Regions from separate parts of the Shewanella sp. HL-SH8 genome, predicted to be linked through region 1. Evidence: predicted binding sites of a transcription regulator. Region 1 holds the regulator's gene; each other region holds the start of a gene.

Evidence for each region. The regulator sigma-54, encoded in region 1, starts transcription at its own class of promoters, with help from an activator protein. The targets are predictions, from matches to a motif close to GTTGGCACGNNNNTNGNNT.
Region 2: ACRWQN_RS01850 (DUF1328 domain-containing protein) is a predicted target of sigma-54. The motif match lies at 3,058-3,076, and genes of this name have one in related genera.
Region 3: ACRWQN_RS07980 (flagellar hook-length control protein FliK) is a predicted target of sigma-54. The motif match lies at 3,589-3,607, and genes of this name have one in related genera.
Region 4: ACRWQN_RS15285 (YggN family protein) is a predicted target of sigma-54. The motif match lies at 2,131-2,149, and genes of this name have one in related genera.

Annotation. Positions count from the first base shown of each region.
Region 1 is NZ_CP195039.1:869,038-874,928, reverse strand. It holds gene lptC (LPS export ABC transporter periplasmic protein LptC) at 1-260, shown strand, start outside; gene lptA (lipopolysaccharide transport periplasmic protein LptA) at 247-834, shown strand; gene lptB (LPS export ABC transporter ATP-binding protein) at 831-1,562, shown strand; gene ACRWQN_RS03965 (RNA polymerase factor sigma-54) at 1,723-3,216, shown strand; gene hpf (ribosome hibernation promoting factor) at 3,243-3,530, shown strand; gene ptsN (PTS IIA-like nitrogen regulatory protein PtsN) at 3,533-3,976, shown strand; gene rapZ (RNase adapter RapZ) at 3,973-4,830, shown strand; gene ACRWQN_RS03945 (HPr family phosphocarrier protein) at 4,864-5,139, shown strand; gene ACRWQN_RS03940 (hypothetical protein) at 5,490-5,639, shown strand; gene ACRWQN_RS03935 (transposase) at 5,671-5,891, shown strand, end outside.
Region 2 is NZ_CP195039.1:419,348-425,238, forward strand. It holds gene ACRWQN_RS01840 (hypothetical protein) at 25-1,014, shown strand; gene ACRWQN_RS01845 (hypothetical protein) at 1,236-2,663, shown strand; gene ACRWQN_RS01850 (DUF1328 domain-containing protein) at 3,172-3,348, shown strand; gene ACRWQN_RS01855 (hypothetical protein) at 3,423-3,617, shown strand; gene ACRWQN_RS01860 (diacylglycerol kinase family protein) at 3,679-5,349, shown strand; gene ACRWQN_RS01865 (sigma-54 interaction domain-containing protein) at 5,346-5,891, opposite strand, start outside.
Region 3 is NZ_CP195039.1:1,786,238-1,792,128, forward strand. It holds gene fliG (flagellar motor switch protein FliG) at 1-449, shown strand, start outside; gene fliH (flagellar assembly protein FliH) at 553-1,719, shown strand; gene fliI (flagellar protein export ATPase FliI) at 1,688-3,028, shown strand; gene fliJ (flagellar export protein FliJ) at 3,104-3,550, shown strand; gene ACRWQN_RS07980 (flagellar hook-length control protein FliK) at 3,745-5,376, shown strand; gene ACRWQN_RS07985 (hypothetical protein) at 5,493-5,618, shown strand; gene fliL (flagellar basal body-associated protein FliL) at 5,588-5,891, shown strand, end outside.
Region 4 is NZ_CP195039.1:3,476,776-3,482,666, forward strand. It holds gene ACRWQN_RS15280 (LysR family transcriptional regulator) at 1-725, opposite strand, end outside; gene ACRWQN_RS15285 (YggN family protein) at 1,194-2,045, opposite strand; gene glsB (glutaminase B) at 2,281-3,195, opposite strand; gene ACRWQN_RS15295 (50S ribosome-binding protein YggL) at 3,196-3,522, opposite strand; gene trmB (tRNA (guanosine(46)-N7)-methyltransferase TrmB) at 3,549-4,265, opposite strand; gene mutY (A/G-specific adenine glycosylase) at 4,425-5,543, shown strand; gene ACRWQN_RS15310 (oxidative damage protection protein) at 5,546-5,821, shown strand.

The sequences.
Region 1 (5,891 bases):
CGACCTTAGCTCAACATTCAAATGAAGTCAGTTTACATAACGATGTAGTAATTGATGCCATTGATATTGAAGAACCATTACAATCACTTGAAACTCAACAAGTCACCTTTAATTTAAACACTATGATAGGTCGTTCTGAAGAGTCAGTTACCATTAAAGGTAATGGTTTTATTATTCAAGGCTTAGGGCTATTTGCCGATCTCAATGCAGAACAAATTACCTTACTCAGCCAGGTAGAAGGGACATATGAACCACATTAAGTTTTTAACCACATTGCTCGGTAAAAGCAGTGTTATTTGCACTTTAGCGATTAGTGTATTAGCAGGCAACGCCGTAGCTAAAGAAGGCGATTTGAAGCAAGAGCTTAAAATTGCTGCCGTAAGTCAACGAGCAGACGTTAAAAATAATCAAATTATTTTTAACGGCCCAGTAAAAATTACCCAAGGCTCGATCAATATCGAAGCCGATGAACTGCGGGCATTTTCAGCTGAAAACGGCCAGACTAAAACGCTCATTGCGACCGGTAACCCTGCTACATTTTCACAAGAACTTGATGATGGTCGCATAGGTACAGCAAGCGCCAATGAAATTCGTTATGACTTAGCAACAACTGGACTGTTATTAACCGGTAACGCTAAGCTAGATCAAGCAGGCAGTAAAGTGACTGGTAACGTGATCCGTTACAATATCAATGCTCAGGAACTTATCGCTGAAAGTACCGGTAAAGGTGAAGATCGTGTTATTACCATTATTCAACCGGAAAATTTCCAAAATGATGAGTCACCAGCACAAAAATTACCTGAAATCCCGTTAAAAAAGCAAGGTAACCAATGACCCAAATTACCTTAACAGCTGAGAACTTAGCCAAAAGCTATAAAAGCCGTCAAGTGGTTAAAAGTGTCAGCTTAACTGTAAAAACAGGCCAAATTGTCGGACTACTTGGTCCCAATGGCGCAGGTAAAACGACCACGTTTTATATGGTTGTTGGTTTAGTCAAAAGTGACCATGGCCGCATTTTAATTGATGACGATGACTTAACTGCTGACCCAATGCATTTACGTGCGCGAAAAGGTATTGGCTATTTACCACAAGAAGCCAGTATTTTTAGAAAGCTCAGTGTGCACGATAATATTATGGCCGTGTTGCAAACCCGAAAATCGATGACTTCGGATGAGCGAATTCAGGAACTGGAGCATCTTTTAGAAGAATTCCATATTACCCATATTCGCGATAGCTTAGGCATGTCGCTATCTGGTGGTGAAAGACGACGGGTAGAAATTGCACGCGCTTTAGCAGCCAATCCTAAATTTATATTGTTAGATGAGCCCTTTGCGGGTGTTGACCCTATTTCAGTGATTGATATTAAGAAAATTATTCTGCAACTCAAACACCGTGGCCTAGGCGTATTAATTACTGATCATAATGTCCGTGAAACACTTGATGTGTGTGAGCGGGCATATATTGTTAGCCAGGGGAATTTGATTGCCGAAGGCACCCCAACTGAAGTACTCAACAATCAGCAAGTTCGAGCAGTATACTTAGGCGAACAATTCAAGCTATAGTTAATCTAAATAGGATCTGAAGCACTTGCTTGGCAAAATGTTTCTGGCGACTAAGTTAATTGATCGTGTATAGGTAAAGTAAAACCATTTGTTAAAAAATTGCGACTATCACTCACTTTAATCAGTGTAGAAAGCCGAATTCTTCTAGGGATCAGCAGTAATGAAAGCTTCACTCCAACTTAAAATGGGTCAGCACCTCACTATGACCCCACAGCTGCAACAAGCTATACGTTTGCTGCAGTTATCATCTTTGGAGTTACAGCAAGAAATTCAACAAGTATTAGATTCCAATCCTTTGCTTGAAATGGAAGATGAATTTTCAGCACTTAGCAACAAAAATGATAACTCAAAAGACCTATCAGAAACTGACTTCAATGAAGTAAGCGCACCTGTAGTCGAAAAAGACACTTCAAATGTCGACACCGCAGAGTCAATGACTAAAGAGCAAATGTCTGAAGACTTGCCAATGGACACTACCTGGGATGAAGTGTACAGCGCCTCCCCAATGGCAAGCCCTGGTTCGGGTTCTGGCAGCATGCCAAATGATGACATGCCCTTCCAAGGTGAAACATCCGAAGGATTATACGAGCATTTAGAATGGCAAAAAAATCTAACGCCTTTTTCTGAAACAGACCTCGCTATTGCCACAGCCATTATTGATGCCATTGATGACACAGGTTATCTCACCCAAAGTACTGAAGATATTTTAGAAGCTATGGGCGATGATTCTGTCGAATTAGACGAAGTCGAAGCGGTACTAAAACGTATACAACATTTCGACCCTCTGGGTGTCGCCTCACGTAGCTTAAGTGAATGTTTATTGATTCAACTTGTTCAGTTTGCCCCAGACACGCCCCATATTGATAATGCCAGAATGTTAATCAAAGATTATTTAGATTTGATTGCTGGACGTGATTTTCGCACACTCATGCGCAAAACTAAGCTAAAAGAAGATGAGCTGCGCGAAGCAATTGAATTAATTCAATCTTTAAATCCACGTCCTGGCACGATGATCACCCCACCGGATGATGAATATGTTATCCCAGACGTGTCAGTGACCAAAAAGAATGGCCGTTGGGTGGTTGAATTGAACCCTGATAACATGCCAAAAATAGGTATTAATCAACAATATGCCGCCATGGCAAAAAGCAGTAAGAGTTCAACAGACACTCAATTTATTCGAGGTCACTTACAAGAAGCCAAATGGTTTATCAAAAGCTTAGAAAGCCGCAGCGACACCCTGCTTAAAGTATCCAATTGTATTGTGCAATTTCAGCAAGGTTTTTTTGAGTACGGTGCTGAAGCCATGAAGCCTATGGTGTTGAATGACATAGCTGAAGCTGTCGAAATGCATGAGTCCACTATTTCGCGTGTCACCACACAAAAGTATATGCACACACCGCGCGGACTGTTCGAACTTAAGTATTTTTTCTCTAGCCATGTCAGTACTGATGATGGCGGAGAATGTTCGTCTACAGCAATTAGAGCTTTTATTAAAAAGCTGGTTGCTGCTGAAAACCAGAAAAAACCACTAAGCGACAGTAAAATGGCAGATCTTCTGGCAGAACAAGGGATTAATGTTGCACGTCGCACCATAGCGAAATACCGCGAAGCGATGATGATCCCTCCCTCAAACCAACGTAAGAGTTTATAATCTACCTAGGCAATTGGAGGATAAATATGCAAATCACCTTAACGGGTCATCATATTGAAATTACTGAATCACTAAGAGAATATGTCACAAGTAAGTTTACAAAACTTGAACGACATTTCGATCAGATCAATAATGTCCACGTAGTATTAAATGTCGAAAAGCAACAACAGATAGCTGAAGCAAAAGTCAGCTTGAATGGAGCTGAGGTATTTGCGACATCTGAACATGCTGATATGTATCACGCTATAGACGCCCTGATTGATAAACTCGATCGTCAGGTCATTAAACACAAAGAGAAATTAACTAAGCATTAATGATGGAACTTAGTACCATCCTGCAGCCGGAATGCACCTCCTGTGCCACACCGGGCAGTAAGAAAAAGGTACTGGAGCTTATCAGCGATTTAGCTGCAGCCCAGTACCCATCCCTCTCTTCACAAGAGATTTTTGAAAGCCTAGTGGCCAGAGAAAAAATGGGTAGCACAGGAATAGGCTCTGGCATTGCAATCCCGCATGGTCGTTTAACGTCCATCGTTCGCCCTATCGCGGTTTTTATAAAGTGCGAAGAAGCGATTTCATTTGATGCTATCGACAAACAACCAGTGGATCTCTTATTTGCATTACTGGTGCCAGCAGACCAGTGTCAGCAACATCTCAGTACCCTATCCTCAATGGCTGAAAAGTTATCGGATAAACATATTCTTAAGCAGTTACGAAAAGCAAGTAACTCAACTGAACTCTATCAGGTTATCACAGCATGAAATTAGTCATTGTATCCGGTCGTTCGGGCTCAGGTAAATCTGTCGCACTTAGGGTACTAGAAGACCTAGGTTACTATTGCGTTGATAACTTACCACTGCCCTTAATTGGACGGCTATTAGAACAGCTTAGAAACACCAATGAACTGGTGGCTATAAGTGTTGATGTTCGAAATATAGAAGAGCAAGGTAAAGTATTACAGCAGCAGCTAGCGTGGTTATCTGACGATACGGAAGTCATAAGCTTTTTTTTACAGGCAAGTGATGAGGCACTACTAAAACGTTACAGTGAAACCCGACGACTACATCCTTTATCGAAAAAGAATATGTCCCTACAAGATGCGATTCAATTTGAAGGTGAGCTACTAGCGCCTATTTCTGAATACGTAGACCATTTTATCGATACATCTAAGCTAAATATTTATCAACTTAGTGATCAAGTACGTGAAATTTTAATGGGCAGTGTTGATAAAGAGTTAGTGATCAATTTTGAGTCATTTGGTTTTAAATATGGCATGCCTGCCGAAGCCGATTTTATGTTTGATGTACGCTTTTTACCTAACCCACATTGGGAAATAGAATTACGCCCCTTTACTGGATTAGATGAACCCGTACAGGAATTTCTTGGCCAGCAACCGCTGGTAAATAAATTCATTTGGCAAATAGAAAACCTATTTGAAACATGGATGCCCCACTTAGAGCGCAATAACCGCAGCTACCTAACCATAGCTATTGGTTGTACTGGTGGCCAGCATCGTTCAGTTTATATCGCCGACCAGCTTGCTAAACGTTTTTCAAGTGGTAAAAAACATGTTGTTCAAGCAAGGCACCGAGAGCTTATAAATAAGCACAAATAATCGCAATAAAGTTACTTGTCGGAACTTAACTAAATGAGTCTTTTACAGCGCCAAGTCATCATATCAAACAAGCTTGGTTTACACGCACGAGCGGCGACCAAACTGGCTATTCTTGCTAATGCATTCAATGCCAATGTTACCCTGATCCAGGGTGATAAAAAGGCCAGCGCCGCCAGTGTTTTAGGCTTATTAATGCTTGAAAGTGGCTTAGGTAAAACCATAGATATCATAGCTGAAGGGCCAGATGCACAATCAGCGCTTGATGCTATATGCGATTTAATTAATGACAAGTTCGAAGAAGGTTGTTGATCCTAATCACTTCCCCCTGCGATTGAATCTACTTTTTCATCATGAACCCACCTTTGCTTTAAGATAACTAACCGTGTTTAATTTAACTTATTGAATTGCTTGCTTAACCAGAGTTAAGTTGAGGTTAAATTAATGCAGTTAGAATAATTTAAATCTCCCTCCGAATTAGTGCAATTGCACCATTATATTGCATACCCTACGACCACCACAGAAACCATAAAACCATAAAGCATTGAAAATAAATAAAAAAATAAATAAAAAAATAGTTGGCACGCTCTTTTCATATAGTAATTAGTACCTACAAAGTGGTACTAGATTTAAAGCTAGCAAGACTTATTGGAGAGAACATTATGCGAAATACACAATTAACCTTAAATACGATTAATACTGTTTTTGGACATACTCTTAAATTGGCTAGCCCAATTTTTACAAAAATTCAGCAACACTACACATTTTTTGCCAATGTTGGTTTTAGTCAATGGGAAGTTGAAAAACGATAAATATCATCATTCAAAAAAGTGGACTTTGATTATGAAAAAATACCTAAGCAATCGTTATCCAGACACACTAATCAATCAAGTGGTTAATCAAGTCACTAACCATAACCGCTTGTTATCAGAAGTAGCCAAGGAATATGGCGTTTCATCTAGAGTGGTATACCAATGGGTAAAATCAACGACTGGACCCGTTGAGGTTAAAAAAGATCTACTCACAGAACAAATAGCCTCTTTACAAAGGCAAATACAAAGCTT
Region 2 (5,891 bases), 450 kb from region 1:
TATCCATCATCTAGTATTGCCAAATTGACCTTACCTGTTAGTCATCGATTTGATCAAAGTATTTCATCAATTGCAGCGAGCTTTGAGACAAATCCTTTAGACATCGCAATGCAGGGAGTGAGAGCTGCTTCTAATGGAGGTTGTAATCATTGTGTATTGGTTTTTACTGAAGAGACCAGAAGTTTTGTTATTCCTGCATTTGCAGAGCTCCTATCAAAGGAACTAGCCTCTTTTGAGCTTGAGTCTGCAAATGTGAAGGTTTGTTCCCATGTACATAAAGAGAGGGATGGAGCTCCTTCAACAGAAGAGTTTGCAAGAACTATTATGGATTATTATGCGCCATATATTGCTGATAAGATGACGAAAGAATACCAGCAGCATAGCTATTTAATTGATTACCTGAATCATGGCAGATATCTAATTCGGGATACCAAGAGCCTATTTGCTGGTATGGAAAAGTTTGCCGAAGGAGTATTGAGAGCTTGTTTTTTAATCAGTAGTGACAGTCTCGATGATATTAAAGGCACAAGTTTTTCAAAGATAAAGTCAGTGGCAAATAAACATAGTGCCATTAAGCGTGAAGTTGGCGATGCTTTGTCAGTAGCCTATACCCAAGTTGTTCTGCAGTCTTTGACTAACCCAAATAAAGTGGATGAACATAACTGGGAAGCTTTAACTGCAATTGTTCTCGAGGTGATTAGCTCTCTTATTGATAGAGCTGACATCGATCTATCTAAAATCAAGTTTATTGATTGGTATGAAGTCGATCTTCCTGATAGTCACCTCGAAGAAGGTGCGGGTGAAAGAAATAATTTATATAGGCATAAATTCAATGATAGTGAGGACACTATTGATCTTAGGCTTGGTACTATCCATTCGGTCAAAGGACAAACGCATACAGCAACGCTGTTGCTTGAAAGTACAAATCGGGGACCAATACTTGGTCAATTGAAGCCTTATCTTCTTGGGGAGCAGCGAGCTAATGAAGCGACTGGCTCTAAAAAAATTGGCTAAATACGCTGTATGTTGGATTAACTCGACCCACTCACCTCATTTGTTTGGCTATTCCTGAATCCCATAAAAAAACAGCCACAAGCAACATAGATTGGACAAGCGAGGACTTTGAAAAATTAAAGACTAACGGTTGGAAAGTAGCTAGGGTTCGTGAAGATTTTCAGCTGGACTTTATTTAGGTCTTGTTAGGCAAAAACTAAGCTAGAAAGGGATTTAAATAAATGGGCTCGTACATTGTAAAAAAAATTAAGAAACTAGATTCTCATTTTAATATCACTCTAGATTCTTTAGTTTTAGATACTTATGAGGTTGTGCCTGATGAAAATGTAAAAAGTATAATCATCAAAAACTGTACGGTAAGAAATGGGTTAAAGATTAAAGGTGCATCACGGGGCGCCTCCCTTCATATAGAAGATTGTAAATTCGAAAGTTACAATGGAATTACAATTGAAAGCTCTTGTTTTAGGGCTGTTTATGTAAAAAATTCAGTATTAACAGAGACCCCAAACGAAGACATACGCCTAAACATGCTTAGTGGTATTTTTTCTCATACTCTTCGGATCGAAAATAGTTATATTCACAACATTTTTATTCATAATATTAATATTAGTCTCGAAATAACAGATAGTTCGATAGAGTCTAAATTGCATTATTTCCCTAATAAATGTGAAAACGATGAAAGATCTTCGGTGTTTATTAAAAATGTCACATTTGAATCCTCTGAAGTTAGGTTCGGGGGTGCTGAGCTAGAAACGATTCACTTTGAAAACATTAATGTAGATAAAGAGTTGGGTAATCGGTGCAATGTGTTGGAGATTAAACAAGATCTTATTCTAGACCTCATTTTTGAAAATGCACACTTTATCGAAACATATATCGATTTAGAAAATTTAACAGTCAGGAATATAAAAGCAAACAATTCCACTTTAGGAAAGATGTTTAACTTTTTCGTTGGAAATATAAAGGAAGAGCAGGAAAGAAAAGTCAACGTTATATCTATTAATAACTGTTCACTTGGCAAATCATACTTTCATGGGCGGATAATTCATAACTCAATTGACTTTGGAAAAACTACTTTTTTCACTCCTCCAGTTTTTTATAATTCAGAAATACCTCAAGGAAGTATTTTCCCTGACGCCTCTTACTTTTCCGCTTGTGAGGATGATGGCAGTATCGCGGCATTTAGAGCACTTCGCTTACATATGGAGGAGCAAAGAAACAGAGAGTTGGAAGGTGAATTCTTCTATTTAGAGCAGGAATCTATTCTGAAGAAGGAAAGTTGCTCAGGTAAAAGGAATGGGTTTAGATATTTCTATGGAATTATTTCTGACTATGGAAACAACGCGATTAAGCCTTTGGTTATTCTCATATTATCCATGTTTATTTTTGCTCTTATATATGCGATTTGTATGTCTCAAAAGGTTTCAGTATACCTGCCAATTGATTCTGAATTACTTGCCAAATCTTTGTATTTTTCAACGAAGCAAATGACACTCCCATTTTGGTCCGTAAGAGAGTTAACACCTTTGATGGATAAAGAGGTTTCCACGCATCCAATAATGTATGTGGCAATTTTACAAAGTATAGTTTCGCTAACATGTATCGCTCTATCGGCGTTAGCGATAAGGTGGCGGTTTAAAAGAGGTTAGCGTGCAACTTGTCCTAGGTAGTACTATGGCCCAGCATAGGTTGAAATTCTTTACGGGCAAACTTTATTGTCGCCTCACAAAAGAGTTTTTTATGAGTTCTTTTGCCAAAATACAGAGGAACTCTGCTTTATAACTTTAGGTCGTTTTTCCTTTAATCAATCGTTTTTTTATTCATACTTTTTCTAATGCCTCTTCGTCATCTTGTTGTAACCACCTCGATTTTTCGTCGATATCCCCAATAATTTATTGGAATGCACCTTTGCCCATAATTAATGTGAAACTCTTACCGAATTGTCGGTAATTATTGCCAATAACTTAGTTTGTTAATGATATTGAAATAAAGAATTTAAATTTATTTTCTTTATTTATTAGTTTCTTAGTTGGTTTTTTAAAGATTGGCATGAAGTTGGCTTGGTATAAAGTAGTTAAATGAAACACAAACAGTTGTTCATTAATACTAGTTTGTTTTTGTGCGTTATTGATCGTCCCATACTCAAGGAGGTTTCTTATGTTAGGTTGGACATTGATGTTTTTAGTTATTGCTATCATTGCAGGGGTGTTAGGTTTTGGTGGTATTGCTGGTACGGCAGCCGGTATTGCGAAAATAATCTTCTTTATTTTTATTGTGTTACTTGTTATCTCTTTAGTAGCAAGTGCAATACGAGGTAAAGCACCTAGGGCATAACATGATGCAAGTGACGCCTTATAATTTAATACATAAACTACAAATGGAATGGCCTCATGGTCAAGGAGATCAATATGAATTTACTAAAAAAATTAAGCATGATGATTTTATTAGGATTAACAACAGTAGGCATGATGGCGTGCTCTGATAACAAAGCTGAAAATGCGGGTGAAAAAGTTGATGAGATGATGACAGACGCCGGTAATGCAGTTGAAGACGCGTGTGAAGACGTAAAGGAAGGTCTTAAAGCAGAAGACCCTAACTGTTAAAGATACTAGGCAGCGCACAATAATGCGCTGATTTCTGTTGTTTTTAAAATAGGACGCTTATATGTTAACCAAGATAAATATTAAGTATTACTACACAGGCGGGGCTTTATTAGCTGCGCTTTTGTGTGTGTTATTTAATTCACCATGGGCTAAATTTTTTATTGGTTGGTTAGCACTCTCTTTGGGTTTAGTGAGTTTTGCTTATTGGTTTAATGCTGGTGGTGTTTTTCGTAAAAAACAAAATGGTTCAATTCCTTGGTATATCAGCTGGGGATTCGTCCCTTTTCTATTGGGGTGTCAGGTTTATAATGCCTGGGCAAGAAAACACGATAAAGTACCCGCAATTCAAAAAATTGAAGATCAACTCTATTTAGCATGCCGTCTATTTCCTTCTGATATTGAATACCTTAAAACCCAAGGGGTTGATGCCATTCTCGATGTGACGGCTGAATTTGATGCATTAGATGGCACATTATTGGCTGAAGATATTGATTATTTAAATGTGCCTGTTTTAGATCATAGTGTCCCCTCGGAAGCACAACTTAATCAGGCGATAAATTGGCTAAATAATCAGGTTCGTAACGGTAAAAAGGTTGTAGTACATTGTGCGCTAGGCCGTGGACGGTCAGTACTCGTGCTAGCTTCTTATCTTGCTTGTCGCGATAGCAAAAGTAATTTAGAGGATGTGTTGCATTCTATTAATGAAATTCGCCATACCGCTCGTTTGAATAAATGGCAATTTACAAAAGTATCCCAAATGTACCAACAAAATCGTATTAAAATTAATAAAACACTCTATTTAATTGCTAATCCTGTGTCGGGTGGTGGCAAGTGGCAAGATGATGCTGAATATATTCAACAAACCTTATCGAGCTATTATCGAGTAAAGCTGCTTGAGACGACAGAAGATAAAGATGCTGCAGTACAAGCCCGTGAAGCCGTTAAGTGCGGGGCAGATATAGTTGTAGCCTGTGGGGGGGACGGTACGGTTAATGAAGTTGCTTCGATATTGGTAAACACCACAATGACATTAGGTATTATTCCGATGGGGACGACAAATGCCTTGGCTCATACCTTATTTGGTGTCGGCAGTAAGGTGATCCCTGTTGCTCAAGCCGTGGATATTTTGATTCAAGGCCATTATCAACCTATTGATACCGCAATATGTAATGAACGGATAATGCTATTGCTAGTGGGTATTGGTTTTGAACATAAGATGATTGAAACTGCTAATCGAGATAAAAAAAATGAGTCGGGTCAGTTTGCTTATTTGAGTGGCCTATGGGATGCCATTGATGAAAATCAGCCATTATCTTTGTCTATGCAATTAGATGATGGTAAAACACATACCATTGATACTACCAGTATAGTGATTGCCAATTCAGCACCTTTCAGCAGTTTACTCGCACAGGGTAATGGCGAGCCTAATATCATTGATGGACTATTAGATATTACTTGGATTGAGCCGACAGAGTCATCACAAGAGCAGCTACTGAGTTTGGTCGATTTATTATTTACTGGGATTACGCGTCTGTGGAACCAAACTAATAACAAGCTTGAGTCTGATGCAATACATCATGCCCAAGCTAAAAGAATATACTTAACAGCTCAACAAAAAATACATTATGTGATTGATGGAGAGCTTTTTGAATCTAATGATGTCACGGTAGAGGTTGTGCCGAAATCATTGAAGGTTTTTGTGCCTAAAACCAGCCCGATTTTGAGGCGTTAATCGGCACTGCCTTTATCTTCATACTTACTGAGTTTGTTATACAAGGTTTTAACGCTTATACCCAGTTGTTCGGCGGTATCATTTTTGTTACCGTCAGCTTGCTCTAGCGCTTGATAAATAGCGACCTTTTCTATTTCATCTAAACGCATACCAGCGGGTACTATAATCTTATCTGTGGTATTTTCTGGCTTAGATTCGGTTTCAAGTATGTTGAAATGACTTCTGTCAATCGTATCGTCAGCGAGAATATAAGCTCTTTCAATGGCATGCTTTAACTCACGCACATTACCTGCCCAACGCTGTTGTTGAATAAAACTGACAGCTTCTGGCGTAAAGATTTTATTGAGTTTTTCAGCGACATTTCTATAGGCTAAAAAATGTTTTGCCAACCCGAAAATATCATCACCTCTATCACGAAGTGGTGGAACGCGAATAGGAAAGTGAGCTAGTCTGAAGTATAAATCCTCACGAAAAAGACCATGCTCAATAGCGCTAGCAGGATCACGATTAGTTGCAGCGATAATGCGTACATTGGCCTTTTT
Region 3 (5,891 bases), 920 kb from region 1:
GCCAAGGCGGTGCGCAAGCAGCGAAAATGGGCGGTTTAAAAGCTGCGGCCAATATCATGAACTACTTAGATACGGGTGTCGAAAGTCAGATTATGGAAACCATGCGTGAATCTGATGAAGAAATGGCACAACAAATTCAAGATATGATGTTTGTGTTTGAAAATCTTATTGATGTTGATGACCGTGGTATTCAAGCATTACTGCGTGACGTACAACAAGATGTACTAATGAAAGCGCTCAAAGGTGCTGATGATGCATTGAAAGAGAAAATATTAGGTAACATGTCCAAGCGTGCGGCAGAGTTACTGCGCGATGATCTTGAGGCTATGGGACCAATTCGTATCAGTGAAGTTGAAGTGGCGCAAAAAGAAATTTTATCGATTGCCAGACGTTTATCTGATAGTGGCGAGATTATGCTTGGCGGTGGCGGCGGTGAAGAGTTCTTGTAAGGAGCACTTCAGCCCATGACGAATGGCAATTGAACTTTCGAAGCGACATCTATCTCGAAAATCAACATGTCACAGCAGGAATGTATATAACATTGGCTAAACTATGACTGACTCAAAAATATCCAAGAAAGTGTTAAATGTTGAGGATGAACATGAGTTCAGCCATTGGCAGCTGCCGGATGTCACCGAAGATATTTCAGCTAAACCCTCAAACCTATACGGTAAAAAAGAAGGTGTATATCAGTCTTCTGTTGCCGTGGTTGATAAAGTCGTGTCTATGCCGACTATGGCTCAAATCGAGGAGATTCGAGCAGATGCAGAAAACGAAGGGTTTGAGCAAGGCAAACAAGAGGGGCTTAAACAGGGGCTTGAACAAGGTCGACTAGATGGATTAGCCCAAGGCCATGAAGAAGGTTTTACTCAGGGGCAAGAGCAGGGTTATGAAGCTGGAATGGTTAAAGCCAATCAACTGGCAGAGCAATTATCCTCATTAATCAATCAGTTTCAACAGCCTTTAGCTATTTTGGATGCTGAAGTTGAGTCAGAAGTGTTAGCAATGACATTGGCGTTAGCCAAAGCCGTTGTACAACAAGAACTGAAAATGCATCCAGAGCATATTGCAGCCACTATTCGTCAAGGCGTAGATGCTCTGCCAATAAAAGAGCAACGCGTAAAATTAAGATTGCATCCTGATGATGTTGCTTTAGTGATATCTTTATACGGTGAATCACAATTAACCCAAAATGATTGGCATCTAGAAAGTGACCCAAGTTTATCGGTAGGTGATGTATTTATTGATAGTACACGTTCAAATGTTGACTTACGTTTATCACAACGTATTTTACAGGTATTTGGCAGCCTTGATGAACAATCAGCTCAGTTAGCTCGTCAAGTTCAGCTGGCAAAACATGAAGATAGCGTTTATACCACAAAACAAGTTGATACCGACCTATCATCTGTTGATGTTAGTTCTACCCACGACAACAATCATGATAAAAATCACAATGATGATTCAAGCGATGAACATTCGACTGTATCTGAGCCTGACGCCACAGCGTCATTAATCGACAATGTGCCAGAGTCAATTTCTGAAACACCAACTAATACAGTCGGTTCTGCGCAAGCGGCTATAGATAAAGAGCAATCAGACTCACAATCACAATCTCTCGAAGTAGAAGCAATTGACATAGCTTCATCTAAACACGCTGATACGCAAATTACTGAGCAAGGTGAAGTTGATGAAAGACCGCCAACATCAGTTACTGAATAAACTTAAAACCCATCATCTTAAGGTTGCTCCTGTACGCCCTATTGCTAGCGGCCAGTTAGTGCGTGTTGTAGGGTTAACGCTAGAAGCGACTGGGTGTCGTGCACCTGTGGGCAGTTTGTGTTCAATTGAAACTATGGCTGGTGAGCTGACGGCTGAAGTTGTTGGATTTGATGATAAATTATTATATTTAATGCCTGTTGAAGAGCTTCGGGGGGTATTACCTGGCGCAAAAGTGCAGCCTTTAGGTGAGCAAGAAGGCTTAAAAGTAGGCTTAAGTTTGTTGGGCCGCGTATTAGATGGCAGCGGTCAGCCCCTTGATGGGCTGGGCCCATTAACCACAAGTGAACAGGCTTCTCGTCATCCTCCTTATATCAATCCCTTATCTCGACGTGCAATTACCGAGCCTTTAGATGTTGGGGTTCGTGCTATTAATGCCATGTTAACAGTGGGTAAGGGTCAGCGAATGGGCTTATTTGCTGGTTCTGGTGTGGGTAAGAGTGTTTTATTAGGCATGATGACCCGTGGTTCAAATGCCGATGTTATTGTCGTTGGGCTCGTTGGCGAGCGTGGCCGAGAAGTTAAAGAGTTTATAGAAGAGATATTAGGTGATGAAGGACGTGCCCGTTCAGTTGTTGTAGCAGCACCTGCCGATACCTCTCCATTAATGCGCTTGAGGGCATGCGAAACATCGACTCGTATAGCAGAATATTTTCGAGACTTAGGTTATAACGTATTGTTATTAATGGATAGTTTAACCCGTTATGCTCAAGCTCAACGTGAGGTGGCTTTAGCGATTGGTGAGCCGCCCGCAACAAAAGGCTATCCACCTTCCGTGTTTGCTAAGTTGCCTAGATTAGTTGAACGTGCGGGTAATGGTGGCCCAGGTCAGGGGTCTATCACGGCTTTTTATACTGTCTTAACCGAGGGGGATGATTTGCAAGACCCTATTGCTGATGCATCGCGGGCTATCTTAGATGGCCACGTGGTGTTATCGCGTCGGCTTGCTGATTCAGGCCATTATCCGGCTATTGATATAGAGCAATCCATTAGTCGCGTAGCGCCTATGGTGATCAGTGATGAACACTTAGAGGCAATGCGCCGCGTTAAACAAATGTACTCTCTTTATCAACAGAATCGAGATTTGATTTCTATTGGGGCATATTCTCAAGGGAGTGATCCGCGGATTGATAATGCGATTAGGTTACAACCTGCAATGAATGCCTTTTTACGTCAGGGTTATAAAGAAGCGATTAGTTTTGACAGTAGCGCTATTATGATGACGCAAATAGCGGGTCAATGTCAGAATTAATTCAAAGCAATATTTATTCTACTGTTGATTTATCAGGTGTGTTGATTTATTCGGTGTGTTGATAAGAGGTAACCTATGGCAAGTGATCCGTTATTTACCGTTCTCAAATTAGCGACTGAAGCTGAAAGTCAAGCCGCCATGCAGCTTAAGTCGGCGCAATTTGAAAAACAGAAACGGCAAGGTCAGTTAGATGCGCTAAATAACTACCGTCTCGATTACATGAAGCAAATGAAAAGCCAACAAGGGCAAAGTATTAGCGCCAATCAATATCATCAATTTCATCAATTTATTAAACAGGTCGATAGTGCTATTACTCAGCAAGTAACAGCTGTTCAAGATGCTGAATACCAGATAAGTTATCGTCAAACTCATTGGCTTGAAAAACAACAAAAACGTAAAGCCATTGAAATGTTGTTAGCCAACAAAGCAGAAAAAGCACAAGTTGCAGAAACTAAGCGCGAGCAAAAAATGTCTGATGAGTTTGCAATGCAACAATATATTCGCCAGCGCTTAAATAAGTAGCTTTCTTGATAAGACGATAATCAAATTGCAACTATTATGTTGGCACTTTTATTGCTTAGTATCTACTACGTAATAATTAATCGTCATTGAAGTGGCGTTGTGACATTTTATTTAGCGTGTTATTGGGCGGTAGATTAAATACACAAAAGATGATTGATTATCTTCTTTTAGATTGAGTTTGTGGAGCATATATAATGCAACAGATGAGTAATATTCTCTTAACTGGTACGAGTAAGTCTACAGGCTCACAGGCTAAAGATGCTATTCAAGTATCTGAAAGTAAATCATTTATAGATGAATTTAATCAAGCAAGCCAAATGTCTTCTTTTCAATCGGCTAAACTTGTTAATACGAGTAAACAGTCTGAGCAATCTGCAATCACCACTATTGATGTTGACTTATCAGAGCCTCTAGAGGGAACTGATATTGAGCTTATTTTCGCTCAATTAGACATGGCGCAGTCATTTGACAAGTCAAAGGGTGACGGACAAATATTGCCGATATTTGAGGTTAAGGGTGAAAGTAATGTTACAGATGATGGCAGTCTTGATGCTATAACGCAGGCTTTATCTAACATTGATGGCATTGAAAGTGATTTTGACATTTTGGATAATCAAGTCGCTAGTAATGACACTGATAGTGACATTACTAACATAGATCTATTAGAAAATAGCCTGTTTAGTAATATGATTCAATTACCGCTTGAAGGTGAGTCTAATGACGAATTTTTGGCATCATTGTCTGATTCAGAAAAAGAATTGTTGAGTGATTTTTCAACTTTATCAGCAGAACAGTTAATTGCGCTGAGCCATGATGATTTAGTTAACCTTGTAGCTGACTTTAATTTACAAGCTCCGGTGCTTGATGAATCTATTTTAGACTTAGCAGCTAAAAATTTAGAGGTTAAATTGGATCCTATTGCTGCTAATTCACTCAATGATGTCTCTCCAGCGATTACAGGTGTGCCCCTTCAAGCTCCAATGTCTGCTATGGCTAGTGCCAATATGGCTAAAAATATCATTCAAGACAGTGATGCGACTAAATTAACGAATGACTCTTTGGGTCAAAAAAATAATGCTTTATTTAGCTCGGTGGGCACTCAAGATAGTGATAATATTTTGGGCGATAAAGCTCCTAGTCCAGCTAACGTCGTTGAGCCAATGGCTGTGGCGCAGGTTGACTCAAAAACGCCAGCTTCTGCTGAGTCGCTTAAAACAGCTTCTGTTGCAGCGTTAACCAATATAGATAGCGAATTAGCCAAATCAGCTCGTATTGACGTTTTTGGTGCTCCGGATGAAGCGATTGATGTAAAGGCGATGCAAAATCAAAGTAGTTTTACCCCTATTCATAAAAGTGAAGTACCGCAGTTTCAATTATCTTTAAAGCAGCAGGGTGAATCTCAAGTTCAAATGCAGGAGATGATTCAACGTTTTTCACCTGTAATGAAGCAGCAATTGATCACTATGGTGAGTAATGGCATTCAACAGGCGGAAATTCGCCTTGATCCACCTGAGTTAGGTCACTTGACGGTTAAAATTCAGATAAATGGCGATCAAACTCAAGTACAGTTTCATGTTACGCAGTCACAAACTCGTGAATTGATTGAGCAAGCAATCCCTAGATTAAGAGACATGTTAGCGCAAGAAGGATTACAACTTACCGACAGCCAGGTTTCTCAAGGTGGCGGAGGACGGGATGGACAGCCGCAAGACTCATCGGAACGCTATGCTGAACAGCAAGATATGGATGAAAATTCCGCGGTAGAGCATTCAATGTTTCAAAATCATCCAGAGAGTTTACAATCAGGTATAGATTATTACGCTTAAGTCGGTAATCTATAGCATAATTATTATCTTAAAGGTTCATAAGCTAACTAAGCGGTTTATGTTACCCTTATTAGATATTCGCATAGTTGATACGCATAATTTGTTTAGGGATCTCCATGGCTGAAGAGTTAGAGCTTAATGAAGCAAGCAGTGAACCAAAAAAATCAAAAAAATTAATCCTTTTCGGTGGAATTGGGTTAGTTGCAGCACTATTAATTGGGGGGGAGCATGGTTTTTTCTAGGCTCTGACGAGCCTGCTGCAGCTGCTCAAAGTGATGATGTTGGTGCGGTTACCGAATCCTCTTCTCAAGCACCAACTAATGAAGCAAATTATGTCGGTATGCCAAGACCATTTTTGTTCAATTTGCCTGGGGTCGATAGATCTCGTTTAGTTGAAATTAAAGTGCAATTAATGGTGCGTGGCGCTGATGATGAAACTGCAGTTAGAAAGCACATTCCCTTAATTGAAGATGCTTTACTAACCACTTTTAGCGGTGCAGATGTTCAAAAGTTAA
Region 4 (5,891 bases), 1.7 Mb from region 1:
GCAAGATAGGCTATACCTAACCCACTAACGGCTGCTGATTTTAAAGCCGGTGCATTATCAACGCGGAAATTACCTGATACACCAATCTCACAATAATCGTCACCTCGCTTGAACTGCCACATGCTGTGTTCATGCCATTCACCTTGGTAAACTAAGCAATTGTGTTCAACAAGCTGTTCAGGGCGCGATATGTTACCGTGCTTAGCCACATACTCAGGCGATGCTGCTAATAAGAACTGGCACTTCATTAATGGACGAGCCACCATGCCTAAAGGGAGTTGCTCAGACATCGTTAGCAACAAATCTAAGCCTTCACTAACAACATCAACCTTATGGTCCAACAAACTTACCTGCAACTCTAGATCAGGATGTTTAGCCATAAACGCTGGTAATGCAGGGATAAGATGCATGGTACCAAATGATTGTGAGATTCCCACTTTAAGTACGCCACGTGTTGCATCATTCAAATTATGCACACTGGAAACCGCTTGTTCAGCATCGCGCAGCAGCTCTTCACCTTGTAAATAAAGTAAATTACCCGCTTCAGTTAAACTTAAACTACGAGTTGTTCGCTGAATAAGCTGCACGCCTAATTTATGTTCTAAATCAGCTACCTGCGTACTTACTTTAGATTTGGATATTCCAAGGCGTCTTGCAGCAGCACTAAAACTACCTGCACGAGCAACATGGGTAAAAATGGCAATTGGTTCTAACAGTTCTAACATGAAAGTCGCCTTAAGCTGTTACGACATTGAAAACGATTTTCGGCAATTTCTTTACTCACTTTATCTTCCATGAATGTCATATCAATGGAAGCCGTTGGCTTAAATAGCATTATTAAACATTAAATAAATCCAATAGGTTGTAAAGTTACGCCAATTATCCGAAAAACTAGCAAAAATTTAAATAGAGTGCATTTTTCTTATAATTTTTATGAGTATAACAAAAAACTATATCATTGCTCTATATTTATAATTGAGAATTTTTTTATCAGAACAAACTTGCTAGTTTACTTGAAGAGGTGCTGCAGGAAGGTACATAACGGATATAAAAAGCCCCCTGCCAAATAAGCACTAGCAGGGGGAAAGTCAGGTGACATACATAAGACATTGAAACCAATGATTTACAAAGTCTTCCTCAAGTTAACGCGCTTGAGTCGCGTAAAATTTATCGGGTAAGGGAAGTAGAAAAGATTATTCAGATAAAGGCTGCGCCTCTAAACTGGCTAGTTTGTAAGGTGCCAATTGTGGAATATCTTTTCTAAGTTGATTTTCTAGTACCATCAACTTTTCAAAATCGCCGCAGACTTTGTCAGCTCGGCCTTCTAAAGCCTCAGATTGTGATTCCATTTGTAATTCAATATCTTTACCTACATTTTCCATTTTAGTCGCAAAAGCATTCATTTTCTGTTCAAATGATCCACCTTCTGAAGACATGATCTGGCTTCCCATGCTCATCATCAAACTTCCAATTGAGTTTGAAACAATGTTTTCCATTTCTTGCTCAAACTCATCATTAAAGGTTTCTTCTAAAGACGATTCTGTTGAACCAATGAAAAACATATCACCCTGCTGATAAGCCATAGTATCTACACGTTGCTCAATACCATCCATCAATTTATCGATTTGGCTACCGGCTGCGTCACCAAGCAACGGAGTGAGCGCCATTGTAACTGCCTGGGTTGCCAAGGTAACAACTTCACCAACCAGATCTATCACCTCTGGCACCTGACGAGAGACTTCATCAGAGTATTGAGTTAATGTTTTTTGCTGAGCGGCCGTTAATTTTACCGGTTTTCCTTCAACGAATAACTGACCAACTTCAACACGGTATTTTTCTAACCCCTTTTCACTGACCTTAACGGATTTAGGCTCAACAGTTACGTCGTAGTGCAAGGTGACATTACAGCTTTGATCGTTCAAAGACATTTTAGCCATTGCAGGGGTGAACGCGCCGGCAGTAAAAATCAGTCCAGAAAATATAAGGCCCGTTAGTAATTTCTGGCTATTAAGCGTGCTTTTAGTGACTTGATTATGTTGAGTCATTTAATAAATCCTTTTGCTATACGGGAATCACAATTGACTAAGAAGAAGCAGTCAATCAACAATTATTGATAAGTTACTAATGACATAGCATGTTGTGTGCCAAAATTAATAAGCCGCTTTATTTCAGTTACTTAACAAAAAATTAAAGATAACATTAACCGAATAACTTAATTGCATTAGCCAAAAAAACTAAAACTTAGTTAAATTAATCATTTTTATCTAGATTGAAATATGTTTAAAAGATCGAGCGACCTAATTTTTGACAAAGATGTTCTAACATTGCGGTTCCGGCCAATGAATTGCCATTACCGTCTAATTCTGGAGACCAAACGCATACTGACATATCACCAGGGATCACGGCAACAATACCGCCACCGACTCCACTTTTACCCGGCATACCTACCCGATAGGCAAATTCTCCCGCACCATCATATAAACCCGAGGTTGCTAACAGGGCATTGAGTTGCCTTGTTTGTATAGGCGTTATCCATTGTTCACCTGACAAGGTTTTACCGCGATTAGCCAGGTAAAGCATCGACTTAGATAAGTCAGCACAATTCATTTTTAAGGCACAGTAATGAAAGTAGTTTTTAAGTACATTTTCAACTACGCCGTTAAAATTACCAAACGATTTCATTAAGTAAGCAATCGCTGCATTACGCGCACTAAAAGCAAATTCAGAATCAGCCACTACTTTGTCGTAACTTATAGTTGGATTCATACTCAGCTTACGCACCACTTCTAACATTTGATGTTTTGGTGCACTGCTTCTGGTTTGTAACAAATCAGCAATGACTAACGCGCCAGCATTAATAAATGGATTACGCGGTTTACCCCGCTCTAATTCAACTTGAACTAGTGAGTTAAAAGAATGCCCTGACGGTTCTTTGCCTACTCGGCTCCATATTTCATCTTCACGATAAAGATTGAGTGCGAGGGTTAGACTAAATACTTTTGAAATAGATTGGATAGAGAAGGGTTCAAGATAGTCTCCAGCTCCAATTGTTTGACCATCAACTGTGGTTACTGCAATTGCAAGTTTAGTACTATCAATATTGGCTAATGCCGGTATGTAATTGGCTACTTTGCCTTTACCTAAAAGCGGCCGAACACTGTCGACCGCCTCTTGTAATAATGCTTGGTTTAGCAATTAACCCCACCAAATATCATATAAAGTTGTAGCTTCTACATCTTTTACTGGTTTGCTTTTCCAAAAATCAGTAATCACTGCAATGTCTTCATCGGTACATTTACCAATGTGTTGAGTCGCAATAATACCTTGCCATTCTTTATGTCCGCCGCCATGGAAACCTAATTGGCGAGGCTCGATCACTTCATGAATAAATTGATCGATTAAGCTATCAATATCTTGCTCTGACACAGACTCTTCAAACGTCCATTGGATGTCAAAACCAAACTCTTGGAACTCATCAACTCGTAATTTCTTACGTAAACGACGGCTACGATTTGTTGCCATGATACTGTCTCCTAATTTAGACGTTATTAACTAATACGTTCGAACATAATATCCCAAACACCATGGCCTAAGCGATGACCCCGGGCTTCAAATTTTGTTAATGGGCGATAATCTGGTCTTTCAACCACTGTGCCAGTGGCAGATTGGTTTTTAAAACCTTCAGCAACTTGCATTACTTCAAGCATATACTCGCTGTAATTTTCCCAGTCGGTCGCCATATGAAATACGCCACCAATTTTAAGTTTACGGCGAATTAGCTGCGCAAATTCAGGCTGCACTATACGACGTTTATTATGACGTTTTTTGTGCCAAGGATCCGGGAAGAATAACTGCACACGTGATAATGAACCATCTGCAATACTGTGCTCTAGCACTTCCATAGCATCGTGATGATAAACGCGTAAGTTAGTCACTTGCGCTTCACCTGCATCGCCTAAACATGCGCCAACACCTGGTTTATGTACTTCAATGCCTATGTAGTTAAGCTCAGGTGAAGCTTTAGCCATTTGCACTAAAGAGCCACCCATACCGAAACCGATTTCTAATACGGTATCAGCTTCACGGCCAAATACTTGGCTGAGATTTAATGCTTCAGGACTGTAATCAAGCCCCATTGCTGGCCAATGTGATTCAATAGCTTGTGACTGACCTTTAGTTAAACGGCCTTCACGTAATACAAAGCTTCTGATTTTACGAAGGTACTTACCTTCTTCATTAAATTCAGCTGTAGTAACGTCGCTCATTTTTGCCTCTTTATTACAATGGTGCAATTTCCACCGAAACGGCCCGGATCATAATAGTTAATCTTAAATTTTTTATTTCAGCGGCACAGTATACCTAATCTACTAACAATTGTTTATATAAACCTTGTTTGATTATAGGCGTATCGCTACACTGCCCGCATGAAAATAGCAGCCACTTTCGCTGAGCGTATTATCGCTTGGTATGATGTTCACGGTCGTAAAAAATTACCGTGGCAGATCAATAAAACCCCATATAGAGTATGGATTTCAGAGATAATGTTACAACAAACCCAAGTTGCAACAGTGATCCCCTATTACGAAAAATTTATGGCAAGGTTTCCTACCGTTGTCGATTTAGCAAATGCGCCACAGGATGAAGTGCTTCATCTTTGGACCGGCCTTGGCTATTACGCCAGAGCCCGTAACCTGCATAAAGCCGCTATTCATGTTCGCGATGTGTTTAAGGGTGAATTTCCCATTGAATTTGAACAAGTGCTAGCATTATCGGGCATTGGCCGTTCAACCGCTGGAGCCATTTTGTCATTGTCACTTGGCCAACACCACCCTATTTTAGACGGCAATGTTAAACGCGTATTGGCTCGACATGGTGCTGTTGAAGGATGGCCCGGACAAAAGGCCGTTGAACAAGCCCTGTGGCAGTTAACGGAACAGTTAACCCCAAGTGATGATGTGCAAAAGTACAATCAAGCTATGATGGATTTAGGCGCTAGCATTTGTAGCAGAAGCAAACCTCAATGCGCATCTTGTCCAGTAGCCATTGATTGTATTGCTCAACTTAGTGGCAAACAAAGCCTATATCCGGGTAAAAAGCCTAAAAAGACGATCCCAACTAAACAAGCTTGGATGCTGGTCATGCTTCATCAAGGCCAAGTACAATTAGTACAACGTCCACCTACTGGTATTTGGGGCGGATTGTGGTGTTTTCCACAATTTGATGACCAAGCATCAATAGAGCAGTATTTAGCGTTACAGTCGCTGCAAAAATCTGCCATTGACTTAGTCGGTTTTCGGCATACATTTAGTCATTTTCATTTAGATATTCAGCCTATTATGGTTGAAGTGTCTACTCAAAATGACGTTAGAGTCCCACAGGAATTTACTGGGGTGATGGAACAAAGTCCACCACTCTGGTATAACATCAAGCATCCAGCCAAAGTCGGATTAGCCGCCGCAACAGAAAAGATTCTTGCCAATCTTGGTGCGGTGTTAAATCAACAGTCTGATTCTGTCGCTTCCCCCGTTCACGTTAAGGAGTAAACATGGCTCGCACGGTAAATTGCGTTCATTTAAACAAGTCAGCTGATGGCTTAGATTTTCAACTTTATCCAGGCGATCTGGGTAAACGTATCTTTGATAATATTGGCAAAGAAGCGTGGGGTTTGTGGCAGAAAAAACAAACCATGTTGATCAATGAGAAAAAACTTAGCATGATGAATGTTGAGGACCGTAAGTTTCTTGAAGAACAAATGGTTAACTTCTTATTTGAAGGCAAAGACGTTGAAATCGAAGGCTATGTGCCACCAGCCGAAGATTAATTCAATTCGTTCTGCTTTTGATTAAAGGATAAGTTATTTACTTATCCTTTTTTATTGATGCTATTCCGCG